Regions from separate parts of the Vibrio sp. DW001 genome, predicted to be linked through region 2. Evidence: riboswitches for the same ligand, from Rfam matches in the RefSeq annotation. Region 2 holds a riboswitch; the other holds the start of a gene.
The links. Region 2 has a riboswitch for lysine ahead of L3V77_RS10945 (Na+/H+ antiporter NhaC family protein). Riboswitches for the same ligand answer to the same signal wherever they lie in the genome.
Positions count from the first base shown of each region.

Region 1: linked by a shared signal. The riboswitch ahead of lysC (lysine-sensitive aspartokinase 3) and the one ahead of L3V77_RS10945 (Na+/H+ antiporter NhaC family protein) in region 2 are both predicted to bind lysine.

Region 1 covers NZ_CP091975.1:3,423,306-3,431,420, reverse strand. Annotated here, with positions in the region: gene metH (methionine synthase) at 1-2,315, shown strand, start outside; gene lysC (lysine-sensitive aspartokinase 3) at 2,426-3,727, opposite strand; lysine riboswitch at 3,885-4,062, opposite strand; gene L3V77_RS15600 (alanine--glyoxylate aminotransferase family protein) at 4,284-5,405, shown strand; gene L3V77_RS15595 (Wzy polymerase domain-containing protein) at 5,434-7,266, opposite strand; gene uvrA (excinuclease ABC subunit UvrA) at 7,391-8,115, opposite strand, start outside.
Region 2 covers NZ_CP091975.1:2,416,944-2,425,058, forward strand. Annotated here, with positions in the region: gene hisC (histidinol-phosphate transaminase) at 1-419, opposite strand, end outside; gene hisD (histidinol dehydrogenase) at 423-1,718, opposite strand; gene hisG (ATP phosphoribosyltransferase) at 1,722-2,618, opposite strand; His leader region at 2,729-2,850, opposite strand; gene L3V77_RS10945 (Na+/H+ antiporter NhaC family protein) at 2,951-4,546, opposite strand; lysine riboswitch at 4,643-4,822, opposite strand; gene L3V77_RS10950 (H-NS family nucleoid-associated regulatory protein) at 5,188-5,595, shown strand; gene L3V77_RS10955 (inosine/guanosine kinase) at 5,667-6,971, opposite strand; gene L3V77_RS10960 (DUF2057 family protein) at 7,140-7,808, opposite strand; gene L3V77_RS10965 (porin) at 7,968-8,115, opposite strand, start outside.

The sequences.
Region 1 (8,115 bases), 1.0 Mb from region 2:
TTAACTCTATTTCCCTGAAAGAAGGAAAAGAAAAATTCATCCACCAAGCTAAGCTTATCCGCCGTTACGGCGCTGCTGTTATTGTCATGGCTTTTGATGAAATTGGACAGGCTGATACACGTGATCGTAAGTTACAAATCTGTACTGAGGCATACCGTGTTCTCGTTGATGAAGTCGGTTTTCCACCGGAAGACATTATTTTCGACCCAAATATATTTGCAGTTGCGACGGGTATCGATGAACATAATAATTATGCATTAGACTTTATTAATGCGGTAGCGGATATCAAGCGCGATCTTCCATACGCAATGATATCTGGTGGTGTTTCTAACGTATCCTTTTCTTTTAGAGGCAACAATTATGTGCGTGAAGCAATACACGCCGTATTTCTGTATCACTGTTTTAAAAATGGTATGGATATGGGTATTGTTAATGCTGGGCAATTGGAAATATATGACAACGTACCGGAAAAACTGCGTAATGCAGTTGAAGATGTCATTCTAAATAGAACGGATAAGGGAACAGAAAACCTTCTCGACATTGCGAACGAGTATCGTGGTAATGCCGTGGGTAAAGAAGAAGATTCATCTACTCAAGAATGGCGAAGTTGGCCTGTAGAGAAAAGGTTAGAGCATTCACTCGTTAAAGGCATTACAGAATTTATCGTCGAAGATACAGAAGAAGCAAGAGTTAATGCTTCTAAGCCACTACACGTCATTGAAGGCCCTTTGATGGATGGCATGAATGTAGTCGGTGATTTGTTTGGCGAGGGAAAGATGTTTTTACCTCAAGTGGTTAAATCTGCGCGGGTAATGAAGCAAGCGGTCGCGCATTTAGAGCCCTTTATTAATGCTTCGAAAGAAGAGAGTCGTGCAAATGGAAAAATCCTGCTTGCGACAGTCAAAGGTGATGTACACGATATAGGCAAGAATATTGTCGGTGTCGTTTTACAGTGTAATAACTACGAGATAATTGACCTTGGTGTGATGGTTTCTTGCGAAAAAATTCTCAAGGTGGCGAAGGAAGAGAAGGTCGATATCATTGGTTTGTCAGGTTTGATTACACCTTCGTTAGATGAGATGGTGCATGTAGCCAAAGAGATGGAACGACAGGGTTTCGATCTTCCACTATTAATCGGTGGCGCGACGACATCGAAAGCCCATACCGCTGTCAAGATTGAACAGAATTATAGCCATCCAGTTGTTTACGTAAATAATGCTTCGCGTGCTGTTGGTGTTTGTTCATCGTTACTTTCAGATGAATTGCGTCCAGCGTTTGTTGAAAAAGTCGAACAAGACTATGTCAAAGTTCGAGATCAGCATAATCGTAAAAAACCACGCACAAAGCCTGTTTCATTACAAAGAGCACGAGATAATAAAGTCGCGATTGACTGGCAGAATTATACCCCCCCAGAACCGGCAAAATTAGGTGTACACGTTTTTGAAAATTTCGATGTGGCGAGCTTAAGACGCTATATAGATTGGACCCCGTTCTTTATGACTTGGACGCTTATGGGTAAGTACCCTAAGATTTTTGAACATGAAGAAGTCGGTGAAGAAGCGAAAAGATTATTTGACGATGCGAATGAATGGCTGGACAAAATAGAACGTGAAGGCCTACTTAAAGCAAGTGGTATTTGTGCTTTACTTCCTGCCGCAAGCATTGGTGATGATATCGAAGTGTATACTGATGAATCACGTACGCAAGTTGCAAAAGTACTTCACAATTTACGTCAGCAGACAGAAAAGCCTAAAGGCTTTAACTATTGTTTGAGTGATTATATTGCCCCCAAATCGAGTGGTAAAAAGGATTGGATTGGAGGTTTTGCGGTTACAGGTGGTATTGGTGAGCGCGAACTGGCCGATAAGTTTAAAGCTGAAGGTGATGATTACAATGCAATCATGGTTCAGGCTGTAGCAGATCGATTAGCAGAAGCTTTTGCAGAATGTTTACATGAAAAAGTGCGTAGAGAAATTTGGGGTTACTCTCCCGAGGAGATGTTATCCAACGAAGATCTTGTTAGAGAGAAATACCAAGGTATTAGGCCTGCACCTGGTTACCCAGCTTGTCCTGAGCATACAGAGAAAGGTGCTTTATGGGAGCTTCTTAATGTTGAAGAATCGATTGGTATGTCTTTGACATCTAGTTTTGCAATGTGGCCTGGAGCCTCAGTCTCGGGTTGGTATTTTTCACACCCTGATTCGCGATTTTTTGCTGTGGCTCAGATACAACAAGATCAGGTTGAGGATTATGCAGAGCGTAAAGGTTGGAATATTCTTGATGCGGAGAAGTGGTTAGGCCCTAACATCAGCTAGTAGTGGAAGCTATTGCTAAACATGACAGACTTTGACGACACGATAGAAGACAAAGAAGGATGAATAAAAAGGCTTGGTTAAAGATACCAAGCCTTTTTATTCGAAGACCATTACTCACGTAGCTCGAATAATTCTCTATGTAGATCCTGAACGGCCCGACGGGAATCAACAGAACGTACTAAGAAGCACAAATTGTGCGGACTCGCACCATAGCAAATCATGCGTAGATTGAAGTCTTCTAATGTACTGAATACTTTTTTTGCGTAACCTTTGCATTCACTCATATTGTTGCCAATAAGCGCGACCAAACAGAGATTTTGCTCTACTTCTACAGTACAAAGTTCTTCAAGCTCTTTTTGGGCGTCAATGGGTAGTTCTGGCGCGCCACCGGATGTGTTCGTTTGATCAAGAGTAAGCGATACACTTACTTCTGATGTAGTGATTAGATCAACGGAAATCTTATACTTCGCTAGAATTTTAAACACGTCGGCTAAGAAACCATACGCTTGAAACATATTCGGACTACGCAGCGTTACCATGGTTTGGTTTCCGCGTAATGCTAATGCTCTAAACAGCGGTGAACTTCCTACTTTTTGTCTGATCCAAGTCCCTCCTTTTTCTGGCTCTTTAGATGAACCTACGAACACGGGAATACCATGGCGCAATGCGGGAACTAGTGTCGATGGGTGTAGTATTTTGGCTCCGAAGTTGGCCATTTCGGAGGCTTCACTGAAACTGATTTCAGGGATGGGTGCTGCCTTCGCTACTATGCGTGGATCTGTCGTGTAAATACCAGGAACATCGGTCCAAATCTCAAGGCCAGAAGCTTCAACCGATTCTGCGATTAATGCTGCACTATAATCACTGCCGCCACGGCCAAATGTCGTAGTATTACCATCTATATCAGCGCCAATAAAGCCTTGTGTAACGACAACATTATCGCGGCATAAAGGGATGAGTTTTTCTTGTGCTAGTTTGGCAACCGAATCTAGTTCTGGTTCTGCTTTTCCGTAGGCGCTGTTGGTTCTCATCATATCGCGAATGTTAAAACGTACCGCACTTAAGCCGCGCTCTCTTAGTATTTGAGTGAGCAAGTGGGTTGACATCCGTTCGCCATAAGCAACCATGTGATCTGTGAGTTTATCGCTACTTTGGAATGATGCCGCTTCAGCAGCCGATGCCACGCTCTTTAATAAAGAGGCAACTGATTGTTCTGTTTCTAAAGGGTCGGCGAGTTTATCAATGATGGCATAATGGATATCTTCAAGTTGTTCAATGACAACACGACGACGTTGTTCGTCTTGAACACCATTAGCCAACTCAACCAACAAGTTTGTCACACCAGAGCAAGCACTAATGACGATAAGTTTTGTGTTTGGGTTGTTCTCGATTATTTCAGCACAACGGCTCATGGCTTCAAAGTTGGCGACGCTTGTGCCACCAAATTTTGCTACATTGAATGCGCTCACGGCATTTCTCCCTGTATGTATTCAAATTAACAGTATTTCTATTTTTGTTATATTGAAGAGAGATTACTAGAGCAGAGGAAAAGCATTAGATATGGATGCGGACCTCAGAAGCTCTTCACCAAACAAGGTTGGTGACAATTGGTAGGATTCAGCCTACTCAACCGATAATTATTCACACTCAATGAAATATCATCTCGGCACTGCTCCCCCTGATTGCTTTGTCTCGGAGTTAAGGCTCCACAAAACACTTGCCTGGGCAATGCTCCTCTTCTGCTATAAAGCGAATTATCTAAATCAAGTTCAAACAAATCCAGACCTATTCATTGAACGATGTTGACGTCTAAATGTCAATTGCTAAAACTAATATTTGCCCAGTATTTATACAATGTACAAACGGTCCTTGAACAAGTGGTTTGACCTCTATACTAGAGTCGAATTGTTGGATGGTGAATTATGAGTTAGTCTTTAATACCCTACGCGTCTTATAAAAGGAATAATTATGACGATACAGAGCTTTATACCTCCTCATAGAACATTAATGGGCCCCGGTCCTTCAGATATATCACCGCAAGTTTTGCAAGCGTTGAGTCGTCCAACGATAGGGCATCTTGACCCATTATTTATCAATATGATGGACGAACTAAAACAGCTTCTTAAATACGCCTTCCAAACAGAGAACACGTTTACTATTGCGGTATCTGCACCCGGTAGTGCTGGTATGGAGGCTTGTTTTGTCAACCTAGTAGAAGCTGGCGATAAAGTGGTTGTGTGCCGAAATGGTGTGTTTGGTGAAAGGATGCGTGAAAATGTCATCCGCTGCGGTGGTGAAGCTGTCGTGGTTGATAATGAATGGGGCGAACCTGTTGACGTTAGAAAAGTAAGAGATGCCCTTGACGCTAACTCTGATGCAAAAATTTTAGCCTTCGTACATGCTGAAACCTCTACAGGTGCTCTCAGTGACGCACAAGCTTTGGCTTCTTTAGCACAAGAGAGAGGGGTCTTGACCATTGTTGACGCGGTGACTTCGCTTGGAGGCGTGCCGTTGAAAGTAGACGAATGGGGATTAGATGCCGTGTATTCCGGTAGTCAGAAATGTTTGTCCTGTGTGCCTGGTCTATCTCCTTTGACTTTTTCTGCAGCGGCTATTCAGCGCATTCAAAATAGACAGTCACCTGTGCAAAGTTGGTTTTTAGATCAAAGTTTAGTATTGGGTTACTGGAATGGTGAAGGTAAACGTAGCTATCATCACACGGCACCGGTGAATAGCCTTTATGCTCTGCATGAAGCCTTGTTGTTACTAAAAAATGAAGGGTTGGAGAATGCATGGAAACGGCATCAGATCATGTATGAAAAATTAAAGACTGGTTTAGAGTTGATGGGGATTCAATTTGTAGTAGATGAAGATTATCGACTGCCACAACTCAATGCCGTCTATATACCTGAAGGGGTAGACGATGGTGCCGTTAGAGCAACGCTACTTAATGACTATAACTTAGAAATAGGTGCTGGTTTAGGAGCATTAGCTGGAAAGACATGGCGTATAGGGTTGATGGGGTACGCCTCGAGAAATGAAAACGTGGCTCTATGTCTAAAAGCGTTGGACGAGACTTTAAATCAATAAGTTCGTAAGTAGGGTGGTTTGTACCACTCTACTTTTTAGTCGCTCCCTCTTCTTTTCTAGTATCAGACTCAATCGAATTACTCTCTTCTTCAATCACATTATTTTCAGCATTTTGGTTGTACTCTTCATCTACAGCAATGGGTTCTATGTCTATGGTTGAAAAGTCATGATTTGGAAATAAGAAGCTGGCTTCTGAACGTATTTGATTTGCTTTGCTTATTTCACCTAAACCTAAATAAGCCATGATCAGATTGCTGTAATATAATTCTTGTGGTTTTTGTCTAATGGCTTGTAAAGCCCAGACTATGTACTGTTTGATGGCAAGCGCATCGCCGGTTAATAACCCTTGCTTAAGAGAGGCACTGTATAGATTCCACTCGTAGCGCAATTGCTGTGATATGGGATAGACAGTCTGTGTCAGAATTCTTGAGTCTTTTGGAAAAGAGTGTTCAAACCTGAACAATGTCATATTGGTTTGTAATGCCATCAACATATAAGCAGATGTGACCGTTGGAACAACAAAGCTAGTGCTTCTTATCAGAACCTTAGTAATCTTAGAAATAGAGTGGATTTTGTATTTTGAGGTTCTTTGATCGATCCAATATAAAAGTATGATGAAAACTAACCAATGAATAGCCGAATGATAAAAAGGTGCGCCCATCTGGCTATGCAGCACGATAGGTATAAATAGGCTAAATATGGCTAATCGAGTTCCTCTACGTGCAGAGTATATTTTGAACAGCACCATTATCATCGCAAGGAAAATACCTACAATTGGAATCAGTCCTCCTTCGATTCCCCAATAAAGAGTTTCATTTAATGGATGCTCGACAGATGAATATCCTACCGGATAATCCGAATTTAATTGATGTTGTCTTGCAGAATACAAAATATATTCGGGTTCAAATCGACCATATCCGTATCCAGTAAAAGGTTTCTCTATGAGCATATCTATCGCTTGTGGAAATAACGTAGATCTTTCTATTTGTTGTTTTTGAAAGGACTGCGCGTCAACGCTATTGGCGGAAATAAGCATCAAACCAAACCCTATTCCGGCCACTGACGATGATATCCAACCGCTGAATCTTTGTGGTGTTGAGAAGCGATACAGATAGGTTGCAATAATAACAAAACCGAATGCCGTACCTATCCATTCTAATTCACGTGCAAGAATGATAATTAAGGGGGCAGTGATCAGTGGTACTAAGTAAAGAAACAGTGTTCGACTTACTTTTTGACCATACTTTCTTTGTTGTCTCGCAAGCAAATACCCAGAGATAACGAGACCAGTAGATATGAAACTAACCATGACACTGGGGTCTTGGAAAATACCAAAGGGCATTTTAGTGAATGTGTTGGAACCAAGTAGTTCCTTCGGTAATAAATTGAAAAACTGAACATAGCCAAGTATTACTTCGATTATGGCGGCGATGACAATAAACCAAAGTAAACGTTGTTTATGGAGATTACTGAGATTAAATTGCTGCAATACGACGAAAAATAACCATCCAGACCAAAGACTAGCGAGCCGAGGTAGTGTGAGGAGCCAGAGATTAGCTATTGGATAAAAAATAGGTAACGTTAGTATGAGACAACAGATCAATAGGACAATGGTTAACTTGGTGTAGCGAATCCGCTTTGTGCTAGCAATATGGTAGAAGCCAATGGCAATGATTAATCCAAGGCAAGCCCAAATGAGGGTATTGAATGGGAGAGCTAACCCTATGCCATCTAAATTTGGGATATAAATGTGCATGGCGATGATAAATACAAAGCCAATTGCGAACATAAATGTGCGGTTAAGCGGCGCCTTAGCTTTCTGAGGAGCGAGTCTTGTCCCACTAAGGTGAATGATAGCCATTATTGGATCCCTAAATAAAAAGCGAGCTTCGCTCGCTTTTCTACTGTACCTTTTTTTTTAAAGACTACCTAGAGTCTATTGTTTTTAACGCGGGTGATGTTTAAAATCACATATTTGTTCTGGACTATTTTTTAGATTTTAGCATGGGTTTCAAAAACCGTGCTGTATGAGACCCTTTAACCTTAGCGACGTCTTCTGGTGTTCCTTCAGCTATAATTTCGCCACCACCATTACCACCTTCAGGCCCGAGATCAATTACCCAATCAGCCGTTTTGACTACATCTAAATTATGCTCAATAACCACAACGGTATTACCGTGGTCTCTTAACCTATGTAGTACAGTTAATAGTTGTTGAATATCGTGGAAATGAAGGCCTGTTGTCGGTTCATCCAAGATGTATAGTGTTTGGCCTGTATCGCGTTTAGATAGTTCTTTTGCAAGTTTTACTCGTTGTGCTTCGCCACCAGAAAGCGTTGTAGCGGCTTGACCTAGTCGTATATAAGATAGACCAACATCCATCAATGTTTGTAGTTTTCGTGCAATCACTGGCACCGGGGAAAAATATTCTCTAGCATTTTCCACCGTCATTTGCAGCACTTCATCGATAGATTTCCCCTTGTATCTTACTTCCAAGGTTTCACGGTTGTAGCGTTTGCCTTTGCAAACATCACATGGCACATAAATATCAGGCAAGAAGTGCATTTCAACCTTAATAACACCATCACCTTGACAAGCCTCACACCGGCCACCACGGACGTTAAAACTGAATCGCCCTGGTTTATAACCTCGTGAACGAGATTCTTGTGTACCAGCGAATAGCTCTCGAATTGGAGTGAAAATACCAGTGT
Region 2 (8,115 bases):
TCTAGATTTGCTTTTATGCCATCCAGATCTAGCTGCCAGTTAGATTTTGACGGGACAACTCTCCGTTCAACGCCCATCGTTTCTGCACTGATCGCATACATTCCATAAGTCGGTGGACAATACAAGATTGCGTCTTCTCCCGACTCACAAAAAGCCCTAACCAGCAGTTCGATGCCTTCATCAGCACCTCGTGACGTTAATACTTGTTCAGGTTGAACACCTGCATAGTTCGCGTAAGCGTCAATCAATTCTTGTGGCTGACAACTGCTATAGCGGTTGAGCCGATCAAAAGTGATGTGGTATTGGTTATCAAACGGTGACTCGTTGGCATTTAACCAAACATCGCCACTCCCACCAATTTTTCTGGCTGAGAGATAAGGGGTAAGTTCTTGAACTTGCTTCCTCGCGAGCTTTTCCATCTATTACTCTCCTTTCGCCAGCGCTTCTATACGAATCGTCACTGCACGTTTATGTGCATCTAACCCTTCAGCTTCCGCCATTGTAACAACCGTAGATGCGAGTCCCTTCAATCCGTCTGCCGAGAGCTCTTGAACCGTCATCCGCTTAGAGAAATCAGCCAACCCCAAACTGGAATACGTGCGGGTATAACCATAAGTAGGAAGAACATGGTTAGTACCAGAAGCATAATCACCCACAGACTCTGGAGACCAATCTCCTAAGAAGATCGAACCAGCGTTATCTAATAGAGGCAATAGCTCTCTTGGGTATCGGGTTTGAACGATAAGGTGTTCAGGGCCGTAAGCATTCGAGATTGACACGCACTGCGGAATCGAATCTGCAATAACAATGACGCTGGAACCGAGTGCTTTTTCCGCAATATCGGCTCGCGAAAGCTGTTTTAACTGAGCCTGTACAGCATCGGCCACTTTGTCCGCTATAACCGGTGAAGGTGTCAGCAATATAACCTGAGAATCCGGTCCATGTTCTGCTTGGCTCAATAAATCCGCCGCGACAAACTCTGGATTAGCCGTCTCATCGGCGATAACAAGAACTTCAGAGGGTCCCGCTGGCATATCAATGGCGGCTCCGCGAAAGTCATTGCTAACTTGGCGTTTTGCCTCAGTAACATAAGCATTACCTGGGCCAAAAATCTTCTCTACTTTTGAAACCGTTTCGGTTCCGTAAGCCATTGCCGCAATCGCTTGGCCGCCGCCTACATTGTACACTTCATCTATTTTACACAACTTAGCAACGTATAAAATTTCGTCGGCAATAGGTGGTGGCGAGCAGAGTACAACCTGACGACAACCCGCTATTTGTGAAGGAACGCCCAACATAAGTACCGTCGATGGTAATGGCGCACTTCCACCTGGGATATACAAACCAACCTTATTGATTGGCCTTGTTAACAACTCACAAACGACGCCCGGTTGTGTTTCAACCTTAAGTGGGAGTGGCTTTTGTGCTTTATGGAAAACAGAAATATTTTTATACGCTTGTCCAAGCGCTTCTTTCATTTTCTCTGAAAGCCTCTCCGAGGCCGCCTCTATTTCTTCGCTAGAAACACGAATGGACGCCGGCGTCACTCCATCAAATTTTTGCGTAAGTTCTACCAGTGCTTTATCACCCTCAGAACGGACTTTTTTGATTACGCCTTGCACTGTCGCCGTAATATTTGCGCCTTCGGCAATTGCCGGACGCTCTAAAACTGAGTCTTGCTGCGATTCACTTAAAGATTGCCAAACAACAGTCTTCATCACTTACTCCATCATTTTTTCGATTGGAAGAACAAGAATTGAACTCGCGCCGAGTTCTTTAAGCTGTTCCATCGTTTCCCAAAATAGATTTTCTGTACTCACTAAGTGTACGGCTACTCGGTTTGTTTCTGCGGCAAGGGGTAACACCGTTGGGTTTTCCGCTCCGGGTAAAAGTGCTTTTATCGCTTCTAACTGATCGGTAGGCGCATGTAGCATGATGTACTTCGACTCTTTTGCTTGAATCACACCTTGCATACGAGTGAGTAGCTTATTGATAAGTGCTTCTTTATCTTCGTCAAATTCACCTGCACGTTGAATCAATGTTGCTTTAGAGCGGAAAATAACTTCGGCTTCTTTCAGTCCATTCGCTTCTAACGTTGCTCCGGTTGAAACAAGATCAGCAATCGCATCCGCCAGACCCGCGCGAGGCGCCACTTCTACAGACCCTTGTAAATTACAAGTGCTGAAATCAACACCCTGCTCATCCATAAAGGCTTTTAGAAGGTGTGGATAGGTGGTGGCAATACGCTTTCCATTGAGGTCTTGCGGACCGTTGTATTGTTCATCTTGATTAATAGCAATGGACAATCGACAACCACCAAAATCTAAACGGCGAAGAGCAACAAATTCACTAGGTTCACCTAAAGCGACTCTGTCTAAGCGGACTTCTTCTAGCTCATTTTCACCGATAAAACCAAGGTCAACTACACCATCCATGACCAACCCAGGGATATCATCATCACGCACCAGTAGTAAATCGATAGGCATATTTTCTGTATGGACAACTAAACGCTCACCCATCAAATTAAACTTAGCACCACACTTTTTAAGCAGTTCTTGGCATTCTTTACTTAGGCGGCCTTTTTTCTGGATGGCAATTCTGAGTCGTTGTGTTTGCATTATTCTATTCCCTGTCTGAATATTCGTTATTTTTTTAAATTCTGATTTCGCTTTGTATTACAAATTACTGGCGCGATTTTGTGCATAAATACGTTGAAACATCTAAAACCAAAAAACCCTCGGGGCTTTTATTTCCCGAGGGTTCGAATCTTTGATTTGACCTCCGGGATTTATTATCTCCCGGGTATGCGTACACCGCCCGAAAGACTACTCAGGATGATGGTGATGATGAATGTTCATTACAAATATACGCATAATTTCTTAGTTCCTTTCGCTTATAAACACACTAACTAAGCTCGATTCAATTTTCAACCTAAAAATGTGTTTTTTTTTTACGCATTTTGCATCTGTTGGTTTTTTGCTTTAGATATCGTCGACAATACGAAGCAGGCAATCACGAATGCAATAGAGGCAGTTGCGAATGACGTTGCGACAGAATTCGTTAACCCAAGAACAACAAAACCGACACTAGAGACAAGCGCGACAGTAATGGCATAAGGCAATTGAGTCGCAACATGATCGATATGATTACAACGAGCCCCCGTAGATGACAATATAGTCGTATCTGAAATCGGTGAACAGTGATCACCGAAGACTGAACCTGCCAAAACAGCACTCAGCATAGGCAACATCATTGTTAAGTCTGTCGCACCTGCCATATCGCCTGCTATCGGTAACATTATTCCAAACGTTCCCCATGATGTTCCAGTAGAGAACGCCATTAACCCAGACAATAAAAATAAAATGACAGGCAACCAGTGGACGCTAATATTGCCTTGAATTAAAGAAGACAAATAGGCCCCTGTTTTCATGTCGCCGATAACCGAACCTATCGACCATGCAAAAATCAATATTAATATAGCGCTAAACATAGATTTAGCACCAATCCAAACTGTATTGGCAATATCGGCTATCGGTAATTTTTGTTTGAAGACGGTAAATAATGCAACAATTAATCCGGCTAAGCCACCATATACAAGCGAGCGACCAACATCGGTATTTTCAAATGCCCCTAGCAATGAAAACATTTTACCATCAGCTTCTAATGCCGTGCTTCCGGTATATATCATCGACACAACCGTTGCGAAAATCAAAAATAGAATAGGAAGGACTAAATCAGACACTTTTCCATATTCACTTTCTACGATAGCGAGCTCTTCATTTAATTCTAGAGCTTCAGGACTACCGTCATCAGACGTGAATTTATTGTTTAAGGACGCTTCATGTTCATGTTTACTCATTGCACCAATGTCTAATTGAAACCATGCAACAGCAAACACCATCAATAATGCAAATACCGCATAAAAATTCATTGGTACTAAACGTAAATAGGCACCCAAAGCTGAATATTCAGTTAACCCATGGCTTACTAGAATACCGCTGATAATAGTCATTATATACGCGCCCCAACTAGAGACAGGCATTAATACACACATAGGTGCTGCGGTTGAATCTAAAATATAGGCCAACTTTGCCCGTGACACATTGTAACGATCGGTGACAGGGCGTGATATCGCGCCAACAGCAAGGCTATTGAAATAATCATCGACAAATATAAATACGCCTAAAAAGGCCGCGAGCAATTGTGAACCACGTTTACTTTTCACTCGTGTTTGAGCCCAAAGAGCGAACGCTCTAGTGCCTCCTGACAGAGTTAATAACGCGGTCATCATTCCAAGGATGATTAAAAAGGCAACAATACTCATATTCCAAGTATTAATACCGCCATCCTCGACAAATACACCTTTGACCGTAGTGCCTATATAGCTAAAGGAGTTTAATATGGAATAGTCCGCAAGGAGTAAGGCGCCTAATACAATACCAATACCCAAGGAAACTAATACACGGCGGGTAACGACAGCAAGGCCTAAAGCCATTAAAGGTGGTAATAACGATAAGGGTGACGAAGCAAAGTCTACTAAATTCATGATCTACAAAACCGATTGGTTAGAGATCTACTGCAGAATTAACATGTAAAATGTGGATATGTTAATGATAAGTGAAAGAAAACCAACAGTTTCCCAACCCACAGTAGCGCTCCATAGTTAATAAAAAATACACTATGGCAGTGTCGTAATTATTAAATACGACCCCAGCAAGCGGCTTGATAAACGCACTCACTTCGGCAATAACTCCTTTCTAGGCTATTCATTGGCATCACCCCAATAGAATGTACTGATAGTTATTGCTCCTCTACCTCAGTAAACAGCTAGGTTATAAAGAAAAACTCTTATATAAACCTAGAAACTGAATAAGGTGCGCGCAATTGTACGGATTTGACCATCTTTTGCAACATAAAAAGCCGTCACAATTCATTTCATTCGATAGATATGTCCATAGAATCCAATACGGTTGATATACACTGCTTTTTAAACGGTTACGTAATAATGTCAGAGAATTGTCAAAATATCAGTTCATCGAATTGGAAATATGAGGTCAATTTACAAAAATTTATATTATTATGTCGCGAGATTAGTACGATATATATAATTTAATTCTAAATAATTTGGTATTATTTAATTTGACTGTTATTATTGTGGTGTTTAATAATAATCAAATGGAAGTAAACATGTCAGAACTTACAAAAACGCTGCTCAATATTCGTAGTCTGCGTGCCTTTGCTCGCGAATTAACTTTTGAGCAATTAGAAGAAGCCCTAGAAAAACTTACCGTCGTTGTTGAAGAACGTCGTTCAGCAGCAGACGAAGAAAAAGCAGCTTTAGCGGAAAGAGAAGCTAAGCTAGCTGAATATGCTCAGATGATTGCAAAAGATGGCATTGATGTTGAAGATTTAATTTCTGCGTTATCTGGCGAAACCAAAACAAAAACTCGTAAGAAGCGCGAACCTCGCCCAGCTAAATATAAATATGTTGATACAAATGGCGAAGAAAAAACTTGGACAGGGCAAGGTAGAACACCTTCTACTATCCAATCGCAGCTTGATGCTGGTAAACCTTTAGATGATTTCCTAATCTAAAGTAAATGAATTAAATTATTAAGAGCTCCTTATGGAGCTCTTTTTTTATCATTCTATTAATACAACAACTATTATCTCTCCCAATACGCTTCCTCTAAACTATCTTCGCGCTCAGGTAATCCTCTTGATAATCGGGGGGAATGTTGTACTAATACTTCATAGCTCGCTCTGTTTGAATATTTACACACTTGAGAGAACGAGGAATACGTTAAATAAGGGTATTGATGCTTACTTGAATTTGGCACATTTTCTTTATGATATCTATTTGCAGCCATATCATGCAACAACGCAGAAAGCGCAGCGTCCCCTGCTCCATTCGTATTCTTAATTTTTTCAGGTCCTCCCATATAAGGCGCAATATGAGAGTAAACCTTGATTGGTGACTCACACGCATCCATAATGGTTGGTCGACTAAACTCGTATTCGTTGAACTCGGCGATAGCGCCAGGCAGCAACGGCAACGTAGTTGGTCTCTTAGCACTATCTTCCGTATAACCAGCCATAAACAGTCCTACAGGGCCCGCAGTACACAATACTAAGTCAACCCAATCCAATGCCTTGTCTGCGGCTAACAGAGGGTCTCCGTTACCGGTGAGCGCTTCTGCTTCGTCTTCGTTCATCGCCACAACTGATACATGGTCGTTTAAAAACTGTTGCCAAAATAGTGGGTCATCTTGAATAACAAATTTTGTACCAAGAGTAAGCACCACAGGGACATGATATTTTTTGGCGTACTCTATAGCGCGCATTGTTGCGTCCGGCATCGGGTCGCCTTCTTTACAACGAACCAGATATGCCGTTAAGACCAGGGCAGAAGCATTTTCAAAAATCGATTCAGGGATGCTATCAGGACGTAATTGATTCATCTGTCCCTCACTGATGGCGAAGGTCCTTTCGCCATTGTCCGATATCAACGCAAAACAGCGTCCTATCGCACCCGTGACCGATTGGAGGTAGTTAAGGTCCATACGGCTAGAGGTATTACACAAATAGCGATAGCCATAGCTGCCAATTTCAATGTCTTTACTCATCACTCCCAACAGGGTCGACTTGTCATCAGCAAGAACGGAATAGTTATGTAGCGTATTTCCTATGGTTCCGCCCGCAAACTCATTACTTATCAGCTCATCGCGTTTTAGTTGCTGATAAAGTGCTTCCGCTGTTTCGTCATCAATAACCAGAGAATGACCTTTACTGAGACCATATTTTTCGATGAAATGATCGGGCACTCGAGCTTCGATATCCACTAATGTCTGATCAATCCCAATGATATGCGTTCTTGTCATCCTTTTATTAGTTTGTACTTGAGTCACTAAAGGATCGCGCGCATTAACGGGAAAATAGTGTTTAGATTTGCGTTGACCGGGAAATTTCATAGAAAGGTTCTGCTGCTAGTAAGGGCGTATGTCCAATTCTAGCCTTTGTTATTTGTAACAGCAATATGACGGTAAAAAGCAAACGTTTTCGTATTGGGAATAATATTCAGACAACAAAAAACCGCCAATAACAAATTATTGGCGGTTTTTTGTTGTCTGAATAAAGGATTATTCTTGGTCAATCATCCATCTACGGAATTCTTTACGCTCGGCTTTAGAGGCTTTTAGATACCAAGCTTTTAGTTGATCGAGGTTAACACCATCGTTAGGTAAGTTTCCTTTTGAAGCACTGTCATGTCCAGCAGAACTTCCTGCCGCAACGGTTGTTGCTGCAACTGCCGCTAATTCCGCTTTCGCTGTGATTTCAGCTTCGCTACCGAAGAAGATGGCGTTGTTCTGGTTGTGTTCCACAACAAGTTCTTGCACATCTTGATATGGCATAAAGCCATCTTTACCTTCGAGTTTCTGGTAGGTATATTCTACATCCCCATTCGAATCGACCAATTTCATTTTTGGTACGCCTTCAAAATGTCGTGTTGCCCATTCGTAATTATTCATTTGAGGTGCAATAATTTCTAGGTCTTGTCCATTGGATTCAAACATCATTATGAATGGGGCAGAGTCAAACACTTTCTTACTTGAACCTTTTCCGAGCCGCGCAGATACTCTTACTACCACCTGAGTAAACCCGTCCTTTAGTTCAAAGGGGCCACTCCAAGATTCAGGTTCTTGTTCATTTATTACCAAAATCCGTATATTTTTACCTGGGATCAACTCAGCTGACGATACGGCACCTGATAGCACTAAACCAATTAGCACATAGAATATGCGTTTCATATTATTCCTTAATTTATTCAAACACTAAAATTGTCATTCCGCTTCATGATACCGATTCTACGTAGTAGAGCCAAGCCCGTAGACGGTATTTATTCACGCAATAAAAAAACCACCCTATGGGTGGTTTTTTTGGATTCTATTTGAAACTAAAGTTTCAGATTAGAATTCTACTTTAGCGCCTACAGCATAGCCAACTTCGCTATCATCTAGGTCGTTGCCGCCAATTTCAGCGTAAAGCGTTGTAGCTGGAGCAATTGCATAACCTGCGTTAACGAAGTAGTTAGTTGAGTCGAGGATAACAACGCCA